DNA from 2 places in the Cupriavidus sp. H18C2 genome. Region 1 is predicted to be linked to the other one. Evidence: predicted binding sites of a transcription regulator. Region 1 holds the regulator's gene; the other holds the start of a gene.
What was found. Region 1 encodes NrdR, which represses ribonucleotide reductase genes. Its sites were predicted from a motif close to CACNANATNTNGTG; they were not measured.
Positions count from the first base shown of each region.

Region 1 (14,388 bases):
ACGTAGGTGATCGGGATGCCGCCCGTTTCGCCCGCGGTGGGCACGTCCAGCGCATCGTCGGTCAGCGCCGAGCCGCCAAAGCGGCGCAGGTCCAGGTCGATGATCTCGTGCCGCTTCGCGCCCAGCGCGGCCGCCACCTTGCGGGCGGCGTCCAGTTCGGACGAATGGCGCTGGCCGTAGCGCATCGACAGCGCGTAGGTTTCAAACCCGGCCGCATTGGCCATGGCGAGCACGGTGGCGGAGTCCAGGCCGCCGGATAACAGGACGATTGCGCGTTGGATCATGATGTGCGGTGCGCGCGGAACAAGCGCGCTGTAGTCACGCCTCGATGGGCGAATCGCGTATTTTAGCGCGGTTGCCTGGCCTGACTGCCGCCTTGCTTCCCTCTCCCGCATGCGGGAGAGGGAAGCCAGCCGCCGGCCGGTCTCCCACCTACCCACCACCCCCCCCCAAAAGAAAAAGCCCGCGAACGTCGCGGGCTTTTCCTGACTGCCTTGCTGCGGATACCGGTTACTTCAGCGTCTTCAGCCGGTTGCTGGCGGCCTGGGCGCCTTCGGTGCCGGGATACTTCGACACCACCGTCTCCAGCGTCTTGCGGGCCTGTGCCTTCTGGCCCGTTTCCAGCTGGTTGTTGGCGATGGCGATCATGGCATCGGGTACCTTCGCATGCGTCGGGTACTGCTGCACCATGTTCTGCAGCACGAAAGTCGAACCCTTGTAGTCACGCTGCGCGTAGAGCGAATTGCCGAGCCAGAACTGGGCCAGCGGCAGGTACGGGCTCTGCGGGTACTTCTTCGCAAACGCCGAGAAGGCGTTGCCCGCGCCCTTGAAATCGCCCGACTGGAACTGCTTCAGCGCGGCGTCGTACTCGGGTTTTTCGGTCGGCTGTGCAAGCCCTTCCTTGCCGTCGACGGTCACCTGCTGCGGCTCGAACTTCTTGAGGCGCGCGTCGAGGTCGGCGTAGTAATCCTTCTGCTGCTTCTGCAGCGTGTCCACCGTGTTCTGCAACACCTCGTTCTGGCCACGCAGCCGTGCCACTTCCTGACGCAGACCCTCAAGCTGGTTCTGCATGTCAAGCTGCTGACGGCTGTTCTGGTCGATCCGCTGCGATGCCGTGGCCTGGAAACCGTTGAACTGGTCCCGGAGCTGGATCACCGCCTTGCGCGCCTCGTCGTCGTCGAACACGCCGGCGTGGGCGGAACTGGCTGCCAGCAGGCCGCCAGATACAGCGGCCAGCCACAGCAGGGTGGAAACGCGAGCATTCATGAAGGATTATTCCGTGGATCAGTAGACGATGTCGGCGCGACGGTTCTCAGCCCACGAGGCTTCGTCGTGGCCGGTGGCCTTCGGCTTTTCCTTGCCCAGGCTCACAGCTTCCATCTGCGACTCGGGCACGCCCAGCGACGCCATCGAACGGCGCACGGCCTCGGCACGCTTCTGGCCCAGGGCCAGGTTGTACTCGCTGGTGCCGCGTTCGTCGGTGTTGCCCTGGATCAGGATCTTGCGGCTCTTGTTGGTGCCCAGGTACTGCGCGTGCGACTGCAGCACGCCCTGGTATTCCGACTTGACCGAGTAGCTGTCGAAGTCGAAGTACACGCTGCGCTTGGCCAGCGGGCTGTTCGGGTCGTTCAGCGGATCGGCGGCCACCACCGGCGCCACGGCGCGCGGATCGGTCTGGGCGCCGCCCGTGCCGGTACCGGCCTTCGAAGCGTCGTCCAGCTTCACGCCGGAGCTGCAGGCGCCCAGGGCCAGCAGGGCAGCCAGGGCGAGCGATTTGGTCATCATTTGGGACATGGCGAGAGACTCCTCTTTTTCTACTGCATGAAAGGACCCCAGGACGGCTCGCGAACCTCGCCGGACTGGAGCGACAGAACCTGTTTCGTTCGGCCGTCCGTGGAGACCGCCGCCAGAACCGAGCGGCCGCCCACACGGGTGGCATACAGGATGTATTTGCCATTGGCGGCGAAGCTCGGGGCTTCGTCGTTGGACGTATCCGTGAGAGAAGTCACATCACCGTTGGACAGGTCCTGCAGTTGCAGGCGGAATCCGCCCGAACGCGAGATGTAGGCCAGGTACTTGCCGTCCGGCGACACGCGCGGACTGACGTTGTAGTTGCCCTTGAACGTCACGCGTTGCGCGGCGCCGGATTCCTCGCCAGAGGCCGGCATCCGGTAGATCTGCGGCGCACCGCCGCGATCGCTGGTGAAATAGATGCTGCGGCCGTCCGGCGAGAACTGCGGCTCGGTATCGATCGCGCTGCTGCGCGTGATGCGGCGCAGGCCGGAGCCGTCGGCGTTGACCAGGTAGATCTGCGTGTTGCCGTCGCGCGACAGCGCCACGGCCAGCCGCTGGCCATCGGGCGACCACGACGGGGCGCTGTTGTTGCCCTTCTGGTTCGATACCAGCGTGCGCTTGCCGGTGGCCAGGTCATGCACGTACACCACCGGCTTCTTGGCCTCGAACGAGACGTAGGCCACGCGGCGGCCATCGGGCGACCACGACGGCGAGATGATCGGCTCGCTGCTGGACAGTGCCACCTGGGCGTTCTGGCCGTCCGAATCGGAGATCAGAAGCTGGTAGCGGCTGCCCACCTTCGACACGTACGACAACCGCGTGGCAAACACGCCGCGCTCGCCCAGCAGCTTTTCGTAGATGTAGTCGGCAATCTTGTGCGCGGTCACGCGAAGCTGGCTCTGCGACACGTTGAATGCCAGGCCGCCAAGGCTCTGGCCCTTGACCGTGTCGTACAGGCGGAAGCGCACCTCGTACTGGCCATTGCCGCTCGGGGTGACGCTGCCGGCCACGAACGCGTCGGCGCCCTTGGCCTTCCAGCTACCCAGGTCCACCTGGGCCGATTCGGGCACGGTGGCACCGGCGGGATCGATATTGCGGAAACGGCCGCTGTTGACCAGGTCGGCGCGGATGACGGCGGTCAGGTTCTGCGCGCCCTGCCCTTCGCCCTGGAAGTTGGCCGTGGCCACGGGGAACTGGTTCGAGCCAACGCCCGTGATTTCCACGTTCAGTTGCGCGTGCGCCGCGCCGGCCGACATCAGCGCCACCGCCAGCCACGCCATCAGCGCGTGGCGGCCCTGGTCGCGGGTGATCGTGGTGGTCTGGCGTCGGGACAGCCAGTTAGGGGCCCAAAGCTTTCGCATGCTGCTCCTCAGTCGATTTCAGGATTCATCGGTACGGCGGGCACAGCAAGCACGTCGGCACGGACGGCATGCAGCTTGGCGCATGTCCGTCGTGCGCGCGTGTTGCACGCTGCCGGCCGCGTCAGGCAACCGTTCATGGTAGCGATCGGACTCGCGGCCAACGATGAAGGTTGCATTATGTTGCAAATCATGGCACTCGACGCTCCGCCCTGTCAGTCCTTCGGACGGAACGTGATGGTGAACTCGAACGACGGCGCCTTGCCGTCCTCGTCGCGCGGCAGCGGGTCAGAGCGCTCCACGGCGCGCAGCACGGCGTTGTCCCAGTCGGCGTCGCCGCTGGACTTGGCCAGCCGCTTGGACAGGATCGACCCGTCCGGCGCCAGCCGCACCGCCACCACGGCGGCCGGATTGCCCTGCACGTCGCCGTTGAAGATGATGTTCGGCTTGACGCGACGGCGCACGCGGTCCGAATAGCCCGGCGACGCCTTGCCGCCCGAACCCGCGCCCGAGCCCGTAGCACTGCCGACACCGCCGCCGCTCGACGCGGCGCTGCCGCCGCCGGCCAGCGCCTGCAGCCGCGCCAGTTCCGACTTGCGCTGCGCATTGGCCGCGGCTTCGCGCTTGGCCTTGGCGTCCGCGTCGGCCTTGGCCTTGGCTTTCTGCTCGGCGTCGGCCTTGGCCTTGGCCTGCTTGTCGGCATCGGCGCGCGCCTTGGCCTCGGCGTCCTTGCGCTCCTGCTCGGCCTTTTCCTTCTCGCGCGCGGCCAGGGCGGCCTTGTCAGCCTTTTCCTTGTCAGCCTTCTTCTTCGCGTCTTCCTTGCGCTGCGCCTCCAGTTGCTGCTGGCGCTGTTCTTCCTTGCGCTGCGCTTCCTTCTGTTCCTGTTCCTTGCGCTCGCGCTCGCGGCGCGCGGCTTCCTCGCGGGCGGCGGCCTCCTCGGCCTGCTTGCGCTTCTTCTGTTCCAGCGCGATGTCGGCCTCTTCCTCGACCTTGCTGCGCACGGCCGGCTGCGGCGGCGCGGGCACCGGCTGCTCCACCGGACGCGGCGGCGGCGCCGGCGTGACGTCGGGAATTTCCTCCCACAGCTCGGCCTCGGCGCCGACCGGCGTGCTGCTCTGCCAGTGCACGCCGTAGTACAGCACGATGCCGAGCAACAGGTGCATCAGCAGCGCAAGCAGGAACGACCGCGTCGTGCCGCGTTCCTTGACCGGCTGATACGGATAGGCGGCGGCCTTCGCGCGCGAAGGGCCTGGCTGCGGATGACGTGACGGGATGCTGGCCACTTTGGGACGCAATGACGCTTACTTGGACTTGACCATCAGGCCGACGCGCTTGACGCCATCGGCCTTGAGCACGGACATGACGTCCAGCACGGCTTCGTACTTGACGGCCTTGTCGGCGGCGATCACCACCGGCTGGTCCGGATTCTCGTTCTGGCGCTGGTGCACGAAATCAATCAGGCCGCGCTTGTCGAGCTTGCGCTCGAACGACCCGCCCGAGCTTTCCTTGCCGCGCGCGGTGAGTTGGCCGTCCTCGTGCACGGTGACGATGATCGGCGGCGTCTGCTGCTGCGGCGTGGCGTTGGCCACCGACGGCAGGTCCACGACGGCCGGGTTCACGATCGGTGCCGCCACCATGAAGATGACGAGCAGCACGAGCATCACGTCGATATACGGCACGACATTGATGTCGGCGCTGGCCCGGCGGCGCGAACCGCCCCGGCGCTGGATGGCTGCCATGGCTGTGCTCCCCAGTCGGTTCAGCGGGTCTGCCGCTGCAGGATGTTCAGGAATTCTTCCATGAAGCTTTCGAACCGGATGGCCAGCCGGTCGATCTCGGTGGCATAGCGGTTATAGGCAATCACGGCCGGGATGGCGGCGAACAGGCCGATCGCGGTAGCGACCAGCGCCTCGGCGATGCCGGGGGCCACCGATGCAAGCGTCGCTTGCTGCACATTCGACAGGCCACGGAACGCGTTCATGATCCCCCAGACCGTGCCGAACAGGCCGATGTACGGGCTGACCGAGCCCACCGACGCCAGGAACGGCAGGTGGGATTCGAGCACGTCCATCTCGCGCTGGTACGCGGCGCGCATGGCGCGGCGGGCGGCGTCGAGCAGCGCGCCGGCGTCGTTGCTGCGCTCGCGGGCCTTCAGGAATTCACCCATGCCCGATTCGAAAATGCGTTCCAGCGCGCCGGTGTTGTGGCGGTTGTTGACGGCGCTGTTATAGAGCGCCTGCAGGTCGCCGCCGGCCCAGAAATCGCGTTCGAAGCCCTCGGTCTGGGTGCGCGCCGCGCGCAGCGCCAGATGTTTGCGGAAGATGTAGGTCCACGAGAACAGGGACATCACCAGCAGCAGGGCCATGACGGCCTGTGCCAGCAGGCTGGCGTGAAGGACCAGCGAAATGATCGACAGGTCTTGTGTGACGGTCACCGGATTCATCGAGCGTTTTTAATAGTGGCGAGAACAGGAGCAGGAATCGGGGCCGGACGGAATGTGGCCTTATCGACACATCCCACACGGATTTTGCCGCTGGCCAGCATCACGTCCCCTCGCCAGGCTTCCTGGGCGAATTGGACCGATGCCGGCCCGACCCGTTCGACGAGCGTACGGATCTCCAGCTGGTCGTCCAGCCGGGCGGGCGCATTGTATTCCACCGCGGTACTGCGTACGACGAAGACCACGCCGGACGCATCGGCAAGGGTCTGTTGTTCAATGCCGAGCGAGCGCAGCCATTCGGTCCGCGCCCGCTCGAAGAACTTGAGATAGTTGGCGTAGAACACCACGCCGCCAGCGTCGGTGTCTTCCCAGTACACGCGCAGCGGCCACACGAAATTTGGCATGGCCCGCATTGTAACGGAGCGCACTGGTTAACCCGTACGCGACTTTGCAACAGCAAGTTGCGAGCCATGCGCCACAAGCCCTTGGCCGCGCAGGCCGCACGGCGGCCCCGGGCTTGACCTCGCGGGTTGCGGCAAGCGGCCCGTTCGCATAAACTCTGCGGCAACCATTCCACCTTGCGCGACTGGCGAAGTCAGTGGGTACTACCACGAGGAAGCGCAAGATCTTTGGGCGTGAAGTTGCAAGCGCCTGCCGCTCGCCTGGGCAGCGAATGGGAAGCAGGGTGCGCCCTGCATCGGCCCGCCGCGCGTTGCGGCCCACGATGCTGGACGCCAGTGCCTTCCCCGCGCGCCCTATCCGCGAAGTTTTCCCGCTTCCATCCGAACGCCGATCCGCAACCGATCTTCATATCGACATTGCCGTCCGCTTTCCTTTTTACAGACGAGTCACGCCATGTTTGAACGCAGCCGTTTCACGATCGAACAGATCGATCCCGAAGTCTTCGCCGCCATCGAGAAAGAAAACCAGCGCCAGGAAGACCATATCGAACTGATTGCTTCCGAGAACTACACCTCGCCGGCCGTGATGGCCGCCCAGGGTTCGCAACTGACCAACAAGTACGCCGAAGGGTATCCGGGCAAGCGCTACTACGGCGGCTGCGAGTACGTGGACGTGGTGGAACAACTGGCCATCGACCGCGTGAAGCAGCTCTTCGGCGCCGAAGCCGCCAACGTGCAGCCCAATTCGGGCTCGCAGGCCAACCAGGGCGTGTTCTTCGCCATGCTCAAGCCGGGCGACACGATCATGGGCATGAGCCTGGCCGAAGGCGGCCACCTGACGCACGGCATGGCCCTGAACATGAGCGGCAAGTGGTTCAACGTGGTCAGCTACGGCCTGAACGCCCAGGAAGACATCGACTACGACGCGCTGGAAAAGCAGGCCCACGAGACCAAGCCGAAGATGATCATCGCCGGCGCCTCGGCCTTTGCCCTGCGCATCGACTTCGAACGCATCGCCAAGGTTGCCAAGGCAGTTGGCGCCTACTTCATGGTCGACATGGCGCACTACGCCGGCCTGATCGCCGCGGGCGTCTACCCGAACCCGGTGCCGCACGCCGACTTCGTGACCACCACCACCCACAAGAGCCTGCGCGGCCCGCGCGGCGGCGTGATCCTGATGAAGGCCGAGCACGAGAAGGCCATCAACTCGGCCATCTTCCCGGGTATCCAGGGCGGCCCGCTGATGCACGTGATCGCCGGCAAGGCCGTCGCGTTCAAGGAAGCGCTGCAACCGGAATTCAAGACCTACCAGCAGCAGGTGGTGAAGAACGCCGCCGTGCTGGCCGAGACGCTGATCTCGCGCGGCCTGCGCATCGTGTCGGGCAAGACCGAAAGCCACGTGATGCTGGTGGACCTGCGCGCCAAGCAGATCACCGGCAAGGAAGCCGAGAAGATCCTGGGCGACGCGCATATCACGGTCAACAAGAACGCCATCCCGAACGACCCGGAAAAGCCGTTCGTGACCTCGGGCATCCGCCTGGGCTCGCCGGCCATGACCACGCGCGGCTTCAAGGAAGAAGAAGCACGCCAGGTGGCCAACCTGATCGCCGACGTGCTGGACAACCCGCACGACGCCGCCAACATCGCCCGCGTGCGCGAGCAGGTGTCGGCGCTGACGCGCCGCTTCCCGGTGTACGGCTGATCGGCCGCGACGGTCCTTCCGCGTACCGATAGTCAGTACGCACCAACAGCGCCGCCGCCTCCGGGCGGCGGCGCCGGTTGACCCGCCGCAATCCCGCAGCAGAATTCAAAGATGCAAAATGCGGGCTGGCACATTTCTTCAGGTGGTCAGGCATGAAATGCCCCTTCTGCGGTCATTCCAATACCCAGGTCCTCGATAGCCGCGTCTCGGAAGACGGCGAAACCGTACGCCGCCGCCGCCGCTGCGAAGCCTGCGATCGCCGCTTCACCACCTACGAACGCATCGAACTGTTCTTCCCGGCCATCGTCAAGAAAAACGGCTCCCGGGTGGACTACACACGCGCCAAGCTCAAGGATTCCATGCGCCTGGCGCTGCGCAAGCGGCCGGTATCGGCCGAGGCCATCGACGAAGCCATCCTGCGCATCGAGGAAAAACTGCTGGCGTTGGGCGAGAAGGAAATTTCGAGCAGCCAGGTGGGCGAGCTGGTCATGCGCGAACTGCGCAAGCTGGACAAGATTGCCTACATCCGCTTTGCCTCGGTCTACCGCAGCTTCGAGGATGTGTCGGAATTCCGCGACGTACTCGACGAGTTTTCAACCCCTACCCCACGAAAGGGGTAGCCACTTGGCCAAAAAAGCTGTCTAATCTGCACTAGCCTCCTTTGGGTAAGGAGGCGGGCGAGCGGGCGCGCGCTCCCGTCGGACCGGATCGGACCAAACCGAACCGGCACGAACGGCAGCGCGGCAACAAACAGCCGCCAGCGGAACCGGTCCCGACAGAGGCCCGGACGCACACAGAATTCCAGCGCGCCGCGCAAAGAACAAAAAAGAACTGTCGTTTTTTGGACGGGAGTTACAAATGGGTCAATTCCGCTGCCGGGAGGCAGCCGGCTTCACCATGCTTGAAGCTTTGGTTGCTATCGTCGTGCTCGCCTTCGGCGTGCTCGGCGTGGCCAACCTGCTCGTCAAGTCTTTCCGCTTCGCCCAGCAATCTTCCTACGACATCGTGGCGCTGCAGATCGCCAACGACATGGCGGATCGCATGCGCGCGAACGACGCGCTGACCCGGGCCGGGGCCTACGACAAGTTCGACACCAGCAATGGCGCGCCCGCCATCGCCGACAACGCCAATCCCTACGTCACGCCGTGCACCGGCGACGCCAAGACCTGCGCCCCCCCTGACTGCGGCGTTCGACCAGGCCGAATGGGCTCGCATGATCGCCGCGAACCTGCCCAAGGGCCGCGCAGTGGTCTGCCGCGACGCCACGGCTTTCAACCTCGATACCGGTTACGACTGGGGCTGCGCCGTGGGACCCGGCGGCGCCACGGCTACGCCGCTGGTCGTCAAGATCGGCTGGGTCTCACGCTTTGCCGACACCGGCGGCACAGACGTGCCAGCCGGCTCGAAACTGGCCGATTCCCGCGACGCCAAGGGCGATGCCAAGCCCCAGATCGTGGTCACCATTCTCCCGGGGGTGGAGCAGTGATGCGCCGCACGATTCCAACCACCCGGCGCCGCTCCGGCGGCTACACGCTGGTCGAGCTGATGGTCACGCTGGTGCTGTCGCTGCTGCTGCTGTCGGCCGGCCTGGCGTTCTACATGATGAGTCGCAACAGCTACGCGACCATCGATGACAGCGCCAACCTGCAAGAGCGTGGCAACTTCGCCATTTCGGTGGTCACCCGGATGCTGCGGCAAACCGCCTTCACCCCGCCTGCCAGCGGCGGCGGGGGCCTGATGACGGTCGACGACCCGATGATCGACGGCAAGGACCATTGCGCGGCGCCTCAGATCACGCCCGATGCAAACGGACTGCAGCGCGTGACCTGCGGCGGCGGCGTGGCGATCAACAACAGCGACGCAGTGATGATCCGCTTCTTCGGCATCTCGAATCCCGACGGTACGCCGGACGGCTCCGTCGTGGACTGCGCGGGCATGGCCGTCGGCGCCCTCGACGAGAAGAACAAGAACACCGCCGCCAAGCAACGCGGCCTGGCCCTGCTCTACGTCGACACGGGCAGCAACGGCAAGCCGGCGCTGATGTGCAAGTACCCCGAGCGCAAGAACGGCGCGGTGGTGCCAGACAGCTACGTCACTCAGGAACTGGTGCCCGGCGTGGAAGCGTTCCAGGTGCTGTACGGCATTGCTGTCAACGACGACGAAGTCCCGGACAAGTTCGTGACCGCGGACCAGATCGGCACGAACGAATGGGACATGGTCCTGACGGCCAAGGTGGCAATGGTCGTCAGGACCGACAACCTCAACGCCACCGGCACCGACGCCGGCACCTTCAATCTGTTTGGCACGCTGGGTTCGAGCCTGCCGGACGCCTCGTACGTACCGAAGGTCGATACGAAGGCCGCACGCAAGCTCTACACGGCCACTGTGCAGTTGCACAACTACCTCACCTGCTACAAGGGAGACGTCCTATGCTTCTGACGACCCGCGTCAACAGGCTGGCGCCCCGCCGGGAGCAGGGCATCGCACTGATCACGGCCGTGATCATGCTGCTGGTCATCACGATGCTCGCCATCGCCGGCGCCCGGGCCGCGCTCGACACCAAGCGCAGCTCGCGCAACCAGCGCGACTTCGAGATCGCCTTCCAGGCCGCCGAGGCAGCACTGCGCGACGCCGAGAAGGATATCGAATCCGGCAGCCGGGCCGACTCGTTCATCCCCACCGCGCCCAAAGGCTTCATGGTCGGTTGCGGCACGGGCACCAGCAAGGCCGACCCCACGCTGGGACTGTGCGACACCACGGACACCTGGACCACCACGAACATCTGGGACCAGGTCGACTGGACAACCAAGGTTGGCCAACGGACGGTGGAATATGGCACGTTCACCGGCCTGGCCTTCCCTACCGGCGCGGGCCTGACCCCGGCCCGCAAGCCCCGCTACCTGATCGAGATCTTCCAGGACACCGAACTGGGCGAGGATGCCACCGGCACGCAGTCGCCGCCGTCGTTCATCTATCGCGTCACCGCCGTGGGATTCGGGCCGAACGACACCACGCGCGCGGTGGTGCAGACCTACTATCGGCGGGGCCAGCTACAGCCGTCCGCCACGTGATGCGGGCCGCCGGCCCGATCTCCCAACCGCTTCGCTTCTGCCTACACGCAACGGGACCTACATCATGAAGATCCTGAACCGATTGCTGCCGCTGGTTGCCCTGTGCTGGGCAACGCTCGCCGGCGCCGCCACGACCCCGACCGTCCCGACGGTCGATATCGCCAAGACGCCGCTCTATGGCAAGGTGCAGAACCTGCATCCGAACCTGATGCTGGCGCTGTCCGTGGAGTTTCCGACCACGGGCGTGGCGTACCGCGGCGCATACAGCGCCAACACCGAGTACGTCGGCTACTTCAACAGCGGCAAGTGCTACACGTACGATGCCACGAACGGCTACTTCACGATCAGCGGCAATGCGTCGGCAACCCGCACCTGCTCTGGCCAGTTCAGCGGCAACTTCATGAACTGGGCGGCCTCGTCGGCCATCGACATGCTGCGCCTGGCCATGACCGGCGGCGACCGCGTGGTCGACACCCGCACCCAGACCGTGCTCCAGCGCGCCGTGCTGCAGGCAGACTTCTTCAAGAGCGGCAGCTATTTCCCGCTGAAGACACTGTCGAAGAATGCCAATGGCGTATCGCCCAGCGAAGTCACGCCATACACGTACTCCACCCTGTACATGGCGTCGTGTGGCAACCATATCTTCTTCGCCAACTCGGATAGCAACGGATTGAGCTGCAGCAGCCTGGGCCAGTACGCGGACCAGGTCGACCGACGGGGGAACCTGACGGAACGCCGCTCGTACCGGGTGCAAGTGCAGGTCTGCGACAGCAACGAAGCCACGTCCCGGACCGATCTCTGCTACAGCTACGACGGCACCAACTACAAGCCGGTGGGCGAAATGCAGCGCAACGCCGAGCGCGTGCGCTTTGCGGCGTTCGGCTACCTGAACGACAACTACAACAACGGCAACCTGGCGCAGAGCGAACGCTACGGCGGTGTGCTGCGTGCGCCGATGAAGTACCTGGGCAATTCGGCCGTCAACACCGACCTCAAGACCATCACGAACACCGCCAAGGAATGGGATGCCTACGGCGTCTTCGCGGCCAACCCGCTCGGCGACAGCACGGGCAACAGCGGCGTGGTCAATTACCTGAACAAATTTGGCCGAACGACGATTACCAGCCTTGGCAAGCCGACCGACAACCCGACCGGCTCGTACAAGACCTACGACCCGCTGAGCGAACTGTTCTACGAATCCATCCGCTACCTGCAGTTCCACAACAAGGGTCCCACGCCGGAAGCGGTCAATAACCTGACCACGGCCAACACCGACAACTTCGCGGTCTACTCGTCCTGGAACGTCGACCCGATGCTGAACAAATGCCAGCGCAACTATGTGCTGACGATCGGCGACATCAACACCCACCAGGACAACTACGTGCCCGGCAACACCTACACCGGGCGCGGCGATCCGACGCGGGCCGTGGACAGCTACAGCGGCTTCGACGTTGTCGACTGGACCAAGCGCGTCCAGGCCATGGAAATGAACAGTCCCGACGTAGGCAACCCGTACGCGGATACCAGCACCACCATTGCCAACATGCTCTCGAGGGGGCACCCGAGCTCGTCGAACTCGTCCTACTACATGGCGGGTGTGGCGTACTGGGCGCACACGGCCGCCTTCCGTCCCGACATGCCGGACGCCCGCGTCACCACTTTCGGCATCGACGTGAACGAGGCGGGCAACGGCACGGTAGGCGACGCGCAGCGCCGCAGCCAGATTTACCTGGCGGCCAAGTACGGCGGCTTCCTGAACGCCCTCAAGGACGGCGGCAACAACGATGGCAACCCGTTCCAGACACTGGTCAACGGCAAGCTGACCAAGACCAATACCGAATGGGAAACGGCCCCCGGTTCGAAACTGCCGACCAACTGGTTCCTGGCCAGCCAGCCGGCCGACATGATCCGGTCGATCCGCAAGGTGTTCGACGTGGTGGCCAACTCCGGCGGCACACTGTCCGGCATCGCGCTGAGCAGCAACACCGTCTTCACCGACCAGACCGTCTACACCCCGGGCTTCGACAGCCAGTGGAACGGCAAGCTGACGGCCTTCCCGCTGGTGCGCGGCACCGACGGCACGGTGAGCGTGTCCGGCACCCAGAAGTGGGAAGCCGGTGCGAAGCTCGCGGGGCGCACTCCGGCCTCGCGCGTCATCTATACGCTGAACAGCCAGACCGGCACCGGCGCGCCGTTCCTGTGGGACAGCCTGTCGAAGGACCAGCAAACGGCGCTGAACCTGAATCCCGAAACCGGCAGCGCCGACGGCCTGGGCAGCAGGCGCGTGGACTACCTGCGCGGCGACCGCAGCCAGGAGAATGACGGCGCCGGCAACGGCGGCTTGTTCCGCCAGCGCCAGACCCGGCTCGGCGACATCATCAACTCGGGCCCCGTGTACGTTGGCGCCCCCCGCCCCCCTGCGTCCGGGCACCGGCTACAGCACGTTCTACTCGACCTACCAGTCGCGCACACCGGTGGTCTACGTCGGCGCCAATGACGGCATGCTGCACGGCTTCAATGCCGAGACCGGCGACGAAGTGCTGGCCTACGTGCCCAACGCGCTGTACGGCACCCTGAACCAGCTGACCTCACGCACCTACAACCACCGGCCCTATGTCGATGCCACGCCGACAATCACCGAAGCCCAGATCGGCGACAAGTGGAAGTCGGTGCTGACCGCTGGCTTTGGCGGCGGCGCCCAGGGCGTGTTCGCACTGGACGTGACCGCCCCGGACAGCTTCGGCGCCGCCAATGTGCTGTGGGAGTTCACCGACCAGCATGACAAGGACATGGGCAACGTCATGGGCCGGCCCCAGATCGCCAAGCTCATGAAGGGCAAGGACAGCAAGGGCGTGCCGCAGTATGGCTGGTACGTGATCGTGGGCAACGGCATCAACGCGAACCTGGAAGACAAGTCCTACGACGCCGACGCCCCCGCGGTGCTGTTCATCCTGTCGCTGGACAAGGCGCCCTCCGAGAACTGGCTGGAAGGCGTCAACTACTGGAAGATCAAGACGCCCGTGCCGGCCGCGGTCCCGCCCTACTCCACCGCCAACGGCCTGAGCACGCCTGCCGTGGTCGCCGGCGCGAACGGTACCGCGCTGGCCGCCTACGCGGGTGACCTGCAGGGCAACCTCTGGAAGTTCGCGCTCTCCGGCACCAGCGACACGTGGAACGCCGGCGAGAAGGGCGCCCTGCCGGCCTATGGCGGCTACCCCGGCAAGCCGATGTTCATTGCCACCGACAAGACCACGGGCACGCGCCAGCCCATCACGATGCAGCCTTCGGTGACCTATGCGCCGGGCGGCTACATGGTGTTGTTCGGTACCGGCAAGTACTACGAACTGGCCGACACCGCACCCAACCCGACGTCGGGCAACGCCTTCTACGGCATCTACGACGACAACACGCTGTCGTATGCCGGCAACCGCAGCGCCCTGAACCCGCTGACGCTGAAGTACAGCGCCGACGGCTCGACGATCCAGTTCACCGGCACGGCGATCGCGCCGGGCTTCGTGGGTCTGCGCAAGCCCGGCTGGGTAATGGACTTCCTGGACAAGACCGAGCGCCAGATCACCTCGGCGGCGCTGTCTGGCGGCCTTGTGTACTTCAACTCGATCTA
Region 1 is NZ_CP186010.1:2,646,660-2,661,047, forward strand. It holds gene queC (7-cyano-7-deazaguanine synthase QueC) at 1-284, opposite strand, end outside; gene ybgF (tol-pal system protein YbgF) at 511-1,266, opposite strand; gene pal (peptidoglycan-associated lipoprotein Pal) at 1,285-1,794, opposite strand; gene tolB (Tol-Pal system beta propeller repeat protein TolB) at 1,815-3,155, opposite strand; gene tolA (cell envelope integrity protein TolA) at 3,368-4,435, opposite strand; gene tolR (protein TolR) at 4,454-4,891, opposite strand; gene tolQ (protein TolQ) at 4,912-5,595, opposite strand; gene ybgC (tol-pal system-associated acyl-CoA thioesterase) at 5,592-5,996, opposite strand; ZMP/ZTP riboswitch at 6,165-6,267, shown strand; gene glyA (serine hydroxymethyltransferase) at 6,448-7,695, shown strand; gene nrdR (transcriptional regulator NrdR) at 7,848-8,315, shown strand; partial or broken gene pilV (type IV pilus modification protein PilV) at 8,593-8,808, shown strand; gene EPAKOI_RS11945 (hypothetical protein) at 8,909-9,181, shown strand; gene EPAKOI_RS11950 (PilW family protein) at 9,181-10,134, shown strand; gene EPAKOI_RS11955 (pilus assembly PilX family protein) at 10,125-10,766, shown strand; gene EPAKOI_RS11960 (hypothetical protein) at 10,831-13,263, shown strand; gene EPAKOI_RS11965 (pilus assembly protein) at 13,166-14,388, shown strand, end outside.

Region 2 (14,388 bases), 420 kb from region 1:
CTGCTGCCGGGCGTGTCGGCGGCCATCAACGAGGTGCGGCGATCGCTGTCGCGGCTGGCGCGCAGCATGGCGCCGGTGGTGATCAGCGGCGAATCGGGCAGCGGCAAGGAGCGCGCGGCGCGTGCCATCCACGCCATCAGCGCGCGCTCGGCGCATCCGTTCGTCGCCGTGAACTGCGGCGCGATTCCCGAGACGCTGATGGAGGCCGAGTTCTTCGGCCACGTGAAGGGCGCCTTCACGGGCGCCGACGCCGAGCGCGGCGGCTTCTTCCAGGCCGCCCATGGCGGCACGCTGATGCTGGACGAGGTGGCCGACCTGCCGCTGGCGATGCAGGTCAAGCTGCTGCGCGCGCTGCAGGAACGCCGCGTGCGCAAGATCGGCGCCAGCAAGGAAGACAGCGTGGACGTGCGCGTGATGTGCGCCAGCCACAAGGACCTGGCCGCGATGGTGGCGGCTGGATCGTTCCGGCAGGATCTCTATTACCGGCTCAACGTGCTGGAACTGCGCATGCCGACGCTGCGCGAGCGCGTGGAGGACGTGCCGGTGCTGGCCCACGCCATCCTGGAACACCTGGCCACGCGCTACGGCGACGCGCATCCGAAGCGGCTGTCGCGCGCGGCGCTGGAGCGGCTGACCGCCTACCCGTTCCCCGGCAACGTGCGGGAACTGGAAAACCTGCTCGAACGCGCCTATGCGTTCGCCGAATCGGAAGAAATCGCCGTGGCCGACCTGGGGCCGCTGGACGCTGGCATGGAACGCGCGACGCTCTGGCAGGCCGGTGCGCCGGCGCCGATGCTGGCGCCCGCGCCGGCTCAGGCCGGCTATCACGCCTGGGGCGCCTCGGCCGGCTGGCCTGGGTCGACGGGCATGGCCGCGCCGGCCGCGCCGCCGCCCGAACTGGTGCCGGACCCGGCGCCGGGCGCCGCCGTGGCGCCCGACCCGCTGGCCACGGCGCTGGAAGACCTCGCGTTTCCGATCGACCTGCCCGCGCGGCTCGAAGCCGTGGAGCGCGAGCTGATCCTGCGCGCGTTGCGGCAGACCGGCTTCAACCGCACGGCCGCCGCGCCGCTGCTGGGGCTCAATTTCCGGCAGTTGCGCTACCGCATCCAGCAGCTCGGCATCCGCGACGAGCGCGAGGGCCGCGAGGGGCAGGCCGCCACCGACGACGGCGAGCCGCTGCCCGAAGGCGAGGGACGCGATGCCTGACACGGCCGGCGCGCCCGACGCCTTCCTGCCCGACGCCGACGGCTGGGTGCCGGCCGCGCGCCGCGTGCCGTCGCCGAACCACGACGCACGCCCGGACGGCGAGCCGGTGGACGTGGTGGTCATCCACAACATCAGCCTGCCGCCCGGCCAGTTCGGCACGGGCGACATCGAGGCGTTCTTCCAGAACCGGCTCGACGTGGCGCGGCATCCGTTCTTCGAGACGATCCGCGACGTGCGCGTGTCGGCGCACTTCCTGATCGCCCGCGATGGCGAACTGGTGCAGTTCGTGCCATGCCGGCTGCGGGCGTGGCATGCGGGTCAGTCCGACTACTGCGGCCGGCCGCGCTGCAACGACTTCTCGATCGGCATCGAGATCGAAGGCGCCGATGACCAGCCGTTCACGCTGGCCCAGTACGACACGGCCGCCGCGCTGGTGGCGGGGCTGCGGGTGGCCTATCCGATCCGGGGCGTGGCCGGGCACAGCGACATCGCGCCGGGGCGCAAGACCGATCCGGGGCCCCATTTCGACTGGGACCGTTTTGCCAGGCTGGCCGGACTGCCTGGCAGCCTGCTGCCCTACCGGCACCCCGGCGACGACCCCGACTAGGGATTTATCCCGGTGTTGCACAAACGCCGCACGCACCGTTTGCACCCGGAGTGATGCCGGAAGACCTTACGTGGCGCAGGGTGTCATCACGGTGAAAAATTGCGGTGCAGCGGCCCGCGCGCCGCATCATTCCGGCGCATTCGCCGCTACAATCGCGCCCCCGGCCGGACGCTGTCCGCCCGATTCCGGGGCGCCTATCGGTGATCCATTCCCAATAAAAATTATTTCCGGATTGTGTGCGCCGCCGAACGTGACGGCGCCAAGCCTTGAGGCAGCGCGCTTTGCGGGAATGTGGCGCCGCCGCACCCGCCGGCGTGGACGCCGCCACGCACTTGTCAAGACTGGTCATTCGCTTTCGTTTCACTATACTTAGGCCCAGTTTTGATCGGCACCACAATATCTAGTGGTGCTGCCGGGGAACCGGCCCGGAAGTGCAGCAGGCGCCGCCGCAGGATGCGACGTCTGGGCCAGGCAAGGCCACCGGGCCGGCGTAGTACCGAAAGTCCCTAGCAAAATGTCCGTACGAGCAGTTTGGTTCGCATTTGGCAGCACCGGAATCAAGTGTCTTAGACAGCGCATTTTGCTAGGGACTTTGTCGTCTCAGTCGAAGAACTACAGCACTCATTACAGGGTTAAAACCGGAGTTACCTCATGCAAACGGCCCAAAACGAACAACAAACCACTGGCGTAACCGGCGCCACCGGCATTGGTGGCGCGGCAGCCGGCTCGCAGCAGGGCGCAGCCGCCGCAGGCGTTTCGTATCAGGACTACAAGCTGATCCGCCGCAATGGCGCCGTGGTGTCGTTCGAGCCGAACAAGATCGCCGTGGCCATGACCAAGGCATTCCTGGCCGTGAACGGCGGACAGGGCGCGGCCTCGGCGCGCGTGCGCGAGATCGTGGAGCAACTGACCCAGGACGTGGTGCGCGCGCTGCTGCGCAGCCGCCCGAACGGCGGCACGTTCCATATCGAGGACGTGCAGGACCACGTGGAACTGGCGCTGATGCGCTCGGGCGAGCATGAGGTGGCCCGTGCCTACGTGCTGTACCGCGAGAAGCGCACCCAGGAGCGCGCGCAGGCCAACGCGCAGGCCGTGGCCCGCGTGCAGGAATCCGGCGTGTCGTTCAACGTGACCGACAACGGCGCCTCGCGCCCGCTGGACCTGGTGGCGCTGCACGCGCTGATCGACAACGCCTGCAGCGGCCTGGGCAGCGCCGTGAGCGCCGAGCCGATCCTGAAGGAAACGCTCAAGAACCTGTACGACGGCGTGCCGATGACGCAGGTCTACGATTCGGCCATCCTGGCCGCGCGGACCCTGATCGAGAAGGACCCGGCCTACAGCCAGGTGACCGCCCGCATCCTGCTGCACACGATCCGCAAGGAGATCCTGGGCGCCGAGGTGACGCAGGCCGAGATGTCGGCCAAGTACGCCGAGTACTTCCCGAAGTTCATCGCGCGCGGCATCGAGGCCGAGCTGCTGGACGAGAAGCTGGCCACCTATGACCTGGCCCGCCTGGGCGCCGCGCTGGACGCGTCGCGCGACTTCCAGTTCAACTACCTGGGCCTGCAGACGCTGTACGACCGCTACTTCCTGCACGTGGACGAGCAGCGCATCGAGATGCCGCAGGCGTTCTTCATGCGCGTGGCCATGGGCCTGGCGCTGGAGGAAAAGGACCGCGAGGCCCGCGCCATCGAGTTCTACCAGCTCCTGTCGTCGTTCGACTTCATGTCGTCCACGCCGACGCTGTTCAACTCGGGCACGCGCCGCTCGCAGCTCTCGTCGTGCTACCTGACCACGGTCTCGGACGACCTGGAAGGCATCTACGAGGCGCTCAAGGAAAACGCGCTGCTGTCGAAGTTTGCCGGCGGCCTGGGCAACGACTGGACCAACGTGCGCGCGCTGGGCTCCCACATCAAGGGCACCAACGGCAAAAGCCAGGGCGTGGTGCCGTTCCTGAAGGTGGTCAACGACACGGCCGTGGCCGTGAACCAGGGCGGCAAGCGCAAGGGCGCGGTCTGCGCGTACCTGGAGACGTGGCACCTGGACATCGAGGAATTCCTGGAGCTGCGCAAGAACACCGGCGACGACCGCCGCCGCACCCACGACATGAACACGGCCAACTGGATCCCGGACCTGTTCATGAAGCGCGTGATGGAAAACGGCGAATGGACGCTGTTCTCGCCGTCCACCTGCCCGGACCTGCATGACAAGGTGGGCAAGGCCTTCGAGCAGGCGTACCTGGGCTACGAGGCCAAGGCCGCCAGCGGCGAGCTGAAGCTGTTCAAGAAGGTGCCGGCCATGCAGCTCTGGCGCAAGATGCTGGGCATGCTGTTCGAGACCGGCCACCCGTGGATCACGTTCAAGGACCCGTGCAACATCCGCAGCCCGCAGCAGCACGTGGGCGTGGTGCACAGCTCGAACCTGTGCACGGAAATCACGCTGAACACGAACGACAGCGAAATCGCCGTGTGCAACCTGGGTTCCGTGAACCTGGTGGCGCACCTGAAGCAGCAGGCCGACGGCACGCACGTGCTGGACCACGCCAAGCTGCAGAAGACCATCCGCACGGCGATGCGCATGCTCGACAACGTGATCGACATCAACTACTACGCGGTGGACAAGGCGCGCAATTCGAACCTGCGCCACCGCCCGGTGGGCATGGGCATCATGGGCTTCCAGGACTGCCTGCACGTGCTGCGCACGCCGTACGCCAGCGACGCCGCCGTGAAGTTTGCCGACACGTCGATGGAAGCGGTCTGCTACTACGCCTACCAGGCGTCGACCGAACTGGCCGAGGAACGCGGCCGCTACAGCTCGTACGAGGGCTCGCTGTGGGATCGCGGCATCCTGCCGCAGGACTCGCTGAAGCTGCTGGCCGACGAGCGCGGCGGCTACCTGGACGTGGACCTGTCGTCGACGATGGACTGGGACAGCCTGCGCGCCCGCATCAAGCAGCACGGCATGCGCAACTCGAACTGCATCGCGATCGCCCCGACCGCCACGATCTCGAACATCATCGGCGTGTCCGCCTGCATCGAGCCGACGTTCCAGAACCTGTACGTGAAGTCGAACCTGTCGGGCGAGTTCACGGTGGTGAACGACTACCTGGTGCGCGACCTGAAGGCGCGCGGCCTGTGGGACGAGGTGATGGTTGCCGACCTGAAGTACTTTGACGGCTCGCTGGCCCGCATCGACCGCATCCCGCAAGACCTGCGCGACATCTACGCCACGGCGTTCGAGGTGGAGCCGACCTGGCTGGTGGAGGCCGCGAGCCGCCGCCAGAAGTGGATCGACCAGGCCCAGTCGCTGAACATCTACATGGCCGGCGCATCGGGCAAGAAGCTGGACGACACGTACAAGCTGGCCTGGCTGCGTGGGCTGAAGACGACGTACTACCTGCGCACGATGGCCGCCACGCACGTGGAGAAGTCCACGGTCACGCGCGGTTCGCTGAACGCGGTGTCGTCGGGCGCCACCGGCGGCTCGGCCATCGACGCGGCAGCCGCGTCGGCCCCGGCCATGCCGGAAGCCGAAGGCGCGGTCTGCACGATGCGCCCGGGCGACCCCGGCTTCGACGAGTGCGAGGCCTGCCAGTAACACATTGCATCCCCCCTCGGACTGCTCCCCGTTCCCGCCATGCGGGCGCGGGGCCGGGGGAGAGGGCCGGCGCATCGCTCGCCGACGCGCGGTGCCTGAGCCGCCCCTAATCGAATCTTGGAGAACACAACATGCTGAGCTGGGACGACGACGTTCAAGCCACCCCGCAGGCCCAGCCTGCCCTGCAACCCGCCATCCCGCCCGCGCCGGCCGCCACGGCTGACCAGATGGGCGTGCTGCCGCTGGCCGCCACGGCCCCGGCCGGCATCCTCGGCAACAACCCGAACGCCGCCGCCGCCCAGAGCACGCGCCGCGTGAACGCCGCCGACAAGCGCGTGATCAACGGCGCCACCGACGTGAACCAGCTGGTGCCGTTCAAGTACAAGTGGGCGTGGGAAAAGTACCTGGCCGGCTGCGCCAACCACTGGATGCCGCAGGAAATCAACATGTCGCGCGACATTGCCCTGTGGAAGGACCCGAACGGGCTGACCGAGGACGAGCGCCGCATCATCAAGCGCAACCTGGGTTTCTTCGTGACGGCCGACTCGCTGGCCGCCAACAACATCGTGCTGGGCACCTACCGCCAGATCACGGCGCCCGAATGCCGCCAGTACCTGCTGCGCCAGGCGTTCGAGGAAGCCATCCACACGCACGCCTACCAGTACATCGTTGAGTCGCTGGGCCTGAACGAGGCCGAGATCTTCAACGCGTACCACGAGGTGCAGTCGATCCGAGACAAGGACGAGTTCCTGATCCCGTTCATCGACACCCTGACCGACCCGTCGTTCAAGACCGGCACGCCCGAGAACGACCAGAAGCTGCTGAAGAGCCTGATCGTCTTCGCCTGCATCATGGAAGGGCTGTTCTTCTACGTCGGCTTCACGCAGATCCTGGCGATGGGCCGCCAGAACAAGATGACGGGCGCGGCCGAGCAGTACCAGTACATCCTGCGCGACGAGTCGCTGCACTGCAACTTCGGCATCGACCTGATCAACCAGATCAAGCTGGAAAACCCGCACCTGTGGACGGCCGAGTTCAAGGCCGAGATCACCGAGCTGTTCAAGAAGGCCGTGGACTTGGAATACCGCTACGCCGAGGACACCATGCCGCGCGGCGTGCTGGGCCTGAACGCGCCGATGTTCAAGAGCTACCTGCGGTTCATCTGCAACCGCCGCTGCCAGCAGATCGGCCTGGACCAGCTGTTCCCGAACGAGGAAAACCCGTTCCCGTGGATGAGCGAGATGATCGACCTGAAGAAGGAACGCAACTTCTTCGAAACGCGCGTGATCGAGTACCAGACCGGCGGCGCGCTGTCGTGGGACTGATCGGTCACCTGATCGAACCACGCGCTACGCGATGGAAGGGTCGGCTGCAGCGTAACAACGACAAGCATTGAACAGTCCAGGGCAGCCGGGACGGGTGTAACGGACATCGGGCGGGGAGCCCGGTGTCCGTTTTTCTTTTTGGGGCGGGAATGTGTGGAGGGGGGGTTAAACCGTGCGTCTGCACGGTTTTTTGTTGAAAAGTGGGTAACCGTCCCATAAACCGTGCAATCAAACGGTTTTTATGGTTTTATCGCGCGGAAGCCAATAAAACCATGCGATCAACTAGTTTTTTTCGGTTCCCGGTGCTATCTTGGTTGAAACTAGTCGATCGCACAGTCTGGCGCACCCCATCATGCAATACACCCTCCAGCAAGCCTCGGATATCGGCGGCGTGATTCGCGCCGCGCGCAAGACGGCCAACCTGCGCCAGGACGACGCCGCCGGCGCCGTGGGCGTCAGCGAATCGTTCATGGTCAAGGCCGAGCGGGGCGCGGAAACCGTCCAGTGGGGCAAGTTGTTCCAGATCCTGCAGGGCTTTGGCGTGCGGGTGACCGTCGACATCCCGGACACCGATCTCGACGCGCTTGCCGAACAAATGGCCCGCGCCGAACGCAGGGCCGACGCCCGCCGGCAGCGCGCCCGGACCCGCGACGGCGACCCGCAGGCGCCAGCGTCCTCGACGGGAGAGATCGAATGACCGGGCGCGAACTGCTGGCATCGATCGACGGCAGCGTCGTCGGCACCCTGCGCGAGGACGGCAATCTCTGGAGTTTCGAGTACGCGCCATGGTGGATGGCCGACGCGTCCGCGTTCATGCTGAGCCCCCACCTGCCGATGCAGGCCGGTCCGCAGGCCGACGGCGCCACCGAGCGCGCGGTCCAGTGGTATTTCGACAATCTGCTGCCGGAAGAGGGCGCCCGGGCATTGCTGGCCCGCGACGCCGGGCTGCGCGACATCCACGACGCCTTCGCGCTGCTGGAATACTACGGACGCGAATCGGCGGGATCGCTGACGCTGCGCCGGCCGGACGACGTCGCGCCGCCCGACCACACGCTGCGGCCGCTCACCGACGCCGAACTCGATACGCGCATCCGCAACCTGCCGACCGTCCCGCTGACGCACGATGCACCCAAGAAGATGTCCCTGGCAGGCGCGCAGCACAAGCTGGCCGTGGTCCTGCGGGACGGCCAGTTGTTCGAGCCCAGCGGGCAGGCCGTGTCGACCCACATTCTCAAGCCCGACCATCCTCAGACGGACAACTATCCGTATTCGGTGATCAACGAGTGGTTCATCATGCGGCTGGCGGGCCGGGTGGGACTGGATGTTCCCGAGGTCGAGCGTCGCTACGTGCCGGCGCCCGTGTACCTGATCCGCCGTTTCGACCGGGCCGTGTCCAATGGCGTGACGACGCGCCTGCACGCCATCGACGGCTGCCAGTTGCTGAACCTGTCGCCGGCCATGAAGTACTCGGCATGGTCGCTGGTGTCGCTGGCCCGGCTGGCCAACGCGTGCCGGGCGCCCGCCGCGGCGCGGCTGCGGATCTACCGCTGGCTGCTGTTCTGCATCCTGGTCGGCAATGGCGATTCGCACCTCAAGAACCTGAGCTTCCTGGTGGATCGCCAGGGCATCTCGCTGGCGCCGCACTACGACCTGTTGTCCGAGAGCGCCTACGAAACCCGCGCCTACAGCCCGCGCGAGCGCTGGCCGGACCTGGTCGAATTCACCAGCCCCATCGCGGGCGAGCGGCGCTATGCCGGGTTCACGCGCACGTTGCTGGTCGATGCCGGCCAGTCGCTGGGCCTGACGCGCCCCACGGCCACGCGCCAGGTGGACGACATGCTGCGGATGATCCCGGCGCACGCCGATGCGCTGCTGGCCGAGACCCTGGACGAGAACGACCGGCTAGGCGCCGCGCGGCCCGAACTCCGCGCCACGTTCGCGGGTGAAGCGCGGCTGCTGCGCACCATCCGCCATGTGGTGATCGACGAAACCGTGGCGCGCCTGCTGGCCTGAGCGCGCCACACCGGCCGGCTCAATCCGCCGTCGCTCCCGACCGCTTCACCACCGACGCCCACTTGCGGATCTCGCTGTCCACGAACTTGCCGGTATCCGCCGGCGTCATCGGCATCGGTTCCGAGCCGCGGTCGGTGATGAACTTGCGCAGCTCCGGCGATTGCAGTGCCTTCACCGTTTCCGCGTTGAGCTGGCTGACGATGGCGGGCGGCGTGCCGGCCGGGGCCATCATCACGGCCCAGCCCAAGGCCTCGAAGCCCGGTACCCCCTGCTCGCGCACGGTGGGCACCGACTGTAGCTGCGGCACCCGCTGCGCCGTGGTCACGGCCAGCGGCACGGCCTTGCCGGACTGGATCAGCGGCATGGCGGCCGTCACGGAATCCACCATCAGCGGCACCTGGTTACCCAGGAAATCGGCCTGCGCCGGGCCGCTGCCCTTGTAGGGGATATGGACGATGAAGGTGCCGGTCTGCGCCTTGAGCATCTCGGCCGACAGGTGCTGCGTGCCGCCGATGCCGGCGCTGGCGTAGCTGTACTTGCCCGGCGCCGCCTTGGCCTTGGCGATCAGGTCGCGCAGCGAGCCGAAGCCCGACTGCGGCGTGGCCAGGAACACCAGCGGCACCGAGAACACGCCCGAGACCGGCGCGAAATCCTGGCGCGGATCGTAGTTGACCTTCTTGTAGAGCGTCTGGTTGATCGCCATCGCACTGCCGGCCATGACCAGCGTGTAGCCGTCGGCGGGCGCCTTGGCGGCGACTTCCATGCCGATGTTGCCGCCGGCCCCGGCGCGGTTCTCGACGACGATCGACTGGCCTAGCTGTTTGCCGAGTTTTTCGGCCAGCGCGCGGGCAAAGATGTCGGTGGCCTGGCCCGGCGGGAAGGGCACGATCAGCTTGATCGGCCGCTCGGGCCAGGCTGCGTGGGCGGTGCCGACGGCGGCGAGCAGCAGCGTGGCCAGCGTCAGGCCGGCGTGGGGGCGCAAGAACTTCAAGGGGGTCTCCTCAACTGTTTGGCGAAATGGCGACGTCTTTGTGCGTGGCGTCGTTCCCCGCGATTCTACGCGCGCCATTTTCAGAATCGGCTCAAAGACGGTGGGACGCCGAGTCCCTACGATCGACTGCGGACATCAACGAAGGAGAGCATTCCGATGCGAGCGGTCGTACTGCAACAGATGGGCGAAGCCCCACGCTTCATGAGCTTCCGTGACCCCGAACCCCGTGCCGGCGAAGTGCTGGTGCGCGTGTGCGCCGCCGTGATCCGGCCGGCGGACCTGGCCATTGCGCGCGGCCTGCACGCGTGCATGCCGCTGGAACTGCCCTATGTCTGCGGCAGCGATGGCGTGGGCTACCTGGCGGACGGCCAGCGCGTCTACTTCCGCGCCGAGCGCAGCCCGTTCGGCGCAATGGCCGAGTTCGTGCCGGCGCACTGGACGGTGCCGGTGCCGGACGAGGTGGAGTCGGCCGCCGCGGCCGCGCTGGTCGGGCCGGCCGTGCAGGCGTGGCTGCCGCTGGCGGTGCGGGCCGATCTGGCGCCGGGCGAGACCGTGCTGATCCTGGGCGCGGCGGGGCTGGCGGCGCGCCTGGCCGTGCAGGCCGCACGGCTGCAGGGCGCGGCGCGCGTGATCGTGGTGGGCCACCGCATCGACCTGGCCCACGTGACCGGCGCCGATGCGATGGTCGACCTGGCGCAGCCGCCCGCCACCCTGCAGCAGGCGTTCGCGGGCTTCGCGCTGGAAGGCATCGACGTGGTCGTGGATTTCCTGTGGGGCGAGGTGCTTGAGCTGCTGCTGGCGGCGCTGGTGCAGGCGGGCGGCCCGCCGGCGTCGGCGCGCGACCACGGCACTCGGATCGTGACGGTTGCCGACCGTCGCATGGCGCCGAGCGTGCTGATGGCGCCGTCGGCCCTGCGGGATTCCCGCGCCGTGGTGATGGGCTGCGGCCCCGCCAGCTATCCGCTCCCGGAAGACCTGAGGCTGCTGGTGGAGGACGTGCTGGGCTGCATGCGCGAGGGCCACCTGTCGGTCGACGCCGAGCAGATGGCCATGCAGGAGGTGGCCGCGGCGTGGCGGCGCGTGGGCGAGACCGGCCAGCGCGTCGTGCTGACGCTGGAGTGAGCGCGGGCCGGGGTCGGGCGGGGCGGTGAGGCCGGGGTTGGGACCGGGGACGGCCGGGGTCAGGCGGCCTTGCGCGGCGCGTCGGTGATGGCCGACTCGGTCTTGCGCTCGCCGCCCAGGGCGTCGGTCAGGTCGGTCAGCAGGCCGGCCAGTTCACCGGCCATCAGCGCGAAGTCGGCGTCGAAGCGCTCGTCCTCGTCGTGCAGCGTGGCGTCGGCCTGTTCCTTGATCACGTCCAGCGGATTCACGCGCTTGACGGCCAGGGCGTCGGTCAGCACGAAGGACACGCGGTCGTTCCACGTCATCGCCAGGCGCGTGCAGCGCTTGCCGGCGGCGATGTGGCGGCGCAGGTCCTCCGGGTCGAGCGGATGGCGGACGTAGCGCACGGTGGCCTTGCTCTCGCTGCTCGACTGCAGCTCGATCTCCTGGTCGACCGTGAAGCCAGCCGGGGCGGTATCGGTGGCCAGCCATTCGGTCATGGCGGCCACCGGCGACAGGTTGACCTGCAGGCCGACCACTGGCAGCGGGTCCAGCGCCTTGAACAGCATGCCGCGTACCTCGTCCGCCTTGGCGGTGCCGGCCGCGTCGATGGCAAGCCAGCCGTTCACGGGATCGATCCAGACGCGCGTGTCGCGGCGGATGCTGAAGGCGCGGGGCAGCAGTTCCTCGGTGACCTGCTCCTTCAGTTCCTTGAGCTGCTTGCGGCCGGGCTTGAAGCCCTGCTGCTCCTCGATCTCGGCGGCACGGGCCTTGGTGACCTGGTTGACCACGGTGGCGGGCAGCAGCTTCTTCTCGGTGCGCAGCACCAGCAGCATCTGGCGGTTCACGCAGTGCACGAGCTGGCCGTTGTCGCGCGGCGATGCCCAGCCCTGGGTTTGCATCTCAAGGCTGGTGCCGGGGTAGAACGCATGCTTGGCCAGGCTGGCCTCGACGTCTTCGGCGGAAAGCGTCCACGGGGCGGAGAAACGATGAATCTGGAGATTCTTGAACCACATGAGAATTCGGCCTCGCGTACGGTTGGAATTGGCAAGGCACGCATTCTAACGGCTCGGGCGGCAGGTGGGCGGCCAAGAAAAAATGGCGTCGCGGATGCGGCATCGGAATGCCGCACCCGGGACGCCATGTGGCGGTGGCCGGCGCGGTGGCCGGCCCGGCCGTCAGATGTCGAGCTTCGAGATCTTCGTGCCTTCCAGGCTCAGGCCGGCCATCACGCCGGCGTTGGTCATGGCAAAGCCGATGATCGGCTGCTGGGCCGTGTTGGTATCGATCTGGCCATTCGCGCCGATCGTGGCCAGGGCCACCGTGGCGTCGGCGCCGACCTGCCAGCCGCTGCTGCGCACGAACTTGTCGTAGGCTTCCTGCGTCATGAACATCAGCACGAAGGCCTTGGACTGGGCGCCGATCTGCCAGCCGATGGAGCCGGAAATGGCACGGTAGTAGCCACGGTTGGCGCCGCCCGAACGCAGCACGCCGTCGCCATACTCGCCCCCGACGATAAAGCCGGCGGACAGCAGTTTCGGGAAAATCAGGATGCCCTTGGCTTTGGCGCCAAGGTCGCGCGCACCGCTGGCCGTCGCATACAGACGGTTCAGCGTATCGGTGGCGCCAGTATCGATCTCGCGACGCTTGGACGCGCTATCGCCAGAGTCCTTGGGACCGGTCACGCTGCAGCCCGTCAGCGACAGCGCGCCCAAAGAAAGACCAGTAAGGCCGACAAGCCCAGCACTGCCGGCGGACAGGAAGGTTCGACGTTTCATTATTTCCTCCAGGAGGGGGTCATGTGTTGCAACCGCCTCTACAGCATAGGCGGACAAGCCACATCCGCAAATGCGATTTTGTCTGACAAGGGGGGGAGGGGGCTCTGACATGACATAGTCATACTTTCTTGCAAAATCAGGGAACCGCGACAGGAACCCCGCTTGCCAAGCCCGGTCTTTGGTGCATGCCAACGCCAACCGCCCCCATGACGATCTCCACCCGCTCCAACATTTCTGGTATATCTTCCGCCGCCCCGACCCTCGCGCATGCTGCGTCGCAGCGTCCCCGTCAATGGTTGCGCCTCGGTGCCGCCGTAACGCCGCTGGCGGCCCTGTTGCTGGCGGCCTGCGGGTCGGCCCCGACCGTCGAGTCGCCCGAAGCCAAGCAGGAAGTGGCCCAGATGAATTCAGGTTGGCAGGCCGAGCGCGCCAAGTACATGGATTGCGTCCAGGACAAGGCCAGCGACGGCGCCAAGGGCAAGGGCACGTCCAAGGACGTGGCCGCCGGTGCCATCGACGCGTGCAAGGATCAACTGAAGGTCATGCACGACGCCTTCCAGTCGTACCTTTCCGCCCAGATGAGCAGCGCCCACGGCCAGAACAGCGCCCGCCAGGCGGCCGACCGCGTGACCACCGACACGCGCGAAAAGGCACGTACCTATCTGACGCGCTATGTCGAGGTCGAGCGCTACAAGGCCGGCCAGCGCTGACCCCTCGGATCCCGCTGATCCCCTGATCCATTACAGCATCGCCAGCGGCTGCGCGTGGCGCGGCGGCGGGAACAGCGCGTCCAGTTCGTCCAGTTGCTCGGGAGTCAGCGTGATTTCCAGCGCCCGGACGTTCTCGCGCAGCCGGTCCCGCTGGCTGGTCTTCGGGATGGCGATGATGTCGTCGGTCCGCAGCAGCCACGCCAGCGCGGCCTGGGCCGGCGTCATGCCGTGCCGCTCGGCAAAGCGCCGCAGGCCGGCGTTGCGTAACAGCCGGGCCTGCTCGATGGGCGAGTAGGCCATCACCGGCACGTTGCGTTCGCGCAACCATGGCAGCAGGTCGAACTCGATGCCGCGCCGGCTCAGGTTGTAGAGCAACTGGTTGACGGCCACGGCGTCGCCGCCGGGCACGTCGCAAAAGGCTTCCATATCGTCGAGGTCGAGGTTGCTGACGCCGAAATACCGGATCTTTCCGGCGGCCTGCAGCGCCTGGAACGCCTCGATCGTCTCCTCGAACGGTACGTCGCCGCGCCAGTGCAGCAGGTACAGGTCCAGCCGGTCGGTGCCCAGCCGGCGTAGGCTGCGCTCGCACGCGGCCACGGCGCCCTTGCGGCTGGCGTTGTGCGGATAGACCTTGCTGACCAGGAACGCCTCGTCGCGACGGCCGGCCAGCGCCTCGCCGATCAGCGATTCCGACAAGCCCTCGCCATACATCTCGGCCGTGTCCACCAGCCGCAGGCCCAGGTCCAGGCCCATCCGGAGCGTGGCGATCTCCTCGGCGCGCGTGCCGCGGTCGTCGCCCATGTTCCAGGTGCCCATGCCCAGCGCGGGAACGCGCTCGCCGCCGGGTAGCGTGACTTGCTTCATGCGATGCCTCCGGTATCGGGAAATCCGCCCTCCACACTAGTTAACATCGCTGCGCGGCACAAGCACGCCGCCCGCACGGCACTTTTGACCGGGGCGATGGAATGGCCGGCGCCCCGGCCGCCCGCTCAACGGTGCTGGTGCCGGTACTCCTGCGTCCGGCCGCCATAGCCGTAGGCCGCCGCGCGCGCGTCGATGA
Region 2 is NZ_CP186010.1:3,064,588-3,078,975, reverse strand. It holds gene EPAKOI_RS13955 (sigma-54-dependent transcriptional regulator) at 1-1,206, shown strand, start outside; gene ampD (1,6-anhydro-N-acetylmuramyl-L-alanine amidase AmpD) at 1,199-1,813, shown strand; gene EPAKOI_RS13945 (ribonucleoside-diphosphate reductase subunit alpha) at 2,465-5,410, shown strand; gene EPAKOI_RS13940 (ribonucleotide-diphosphate reductase subunit beta) at 5,542-6,735, shown strand; gene EPAKOI_RS13935 (helix-turn-helix domain-containing protein) at 7,088-7,432, shown strand; gene EPAKOI_RS13930 (HipA domain-containing protein) at 7,429-8,748, shown strand; gene EPAKOI_RS13925 (tripartite tricarboxylate transporter substrate binding protein) at 8,768-9,739, opposite strand; gene EPAKOI_RS13920 (zinc-binding alcohol dehydrogenase family protein) at 9,896-10,861, shown strand; gene EPAKOI_RS13915 (recombination-associated protein RdgC) at 10,921-11,856, opposite strand; gene EPAKOI_RS13910 (BPSL1445 family SYLF domain-containing lipoprotein) at 12,019-12,618, opposite strand; gene EPAKOI_RS13905 (hypothetical protein) at 12,915-13,328, shown strand; gene EPAKOI_RS13900 (aldo/keto reductase) at 13,359-14,192, opposite strand; gene EPAKOI_RS13895 (tautomerase family protein) at 14,318-14,388, opposite strand, start outside.
Region 2: the regulator NrdR is predicted to act here: its motif matches at 2,206-2,219, upstream of EPAKOI_RS13945 (ribonucleoside-diphosphate reductase subunit alpha).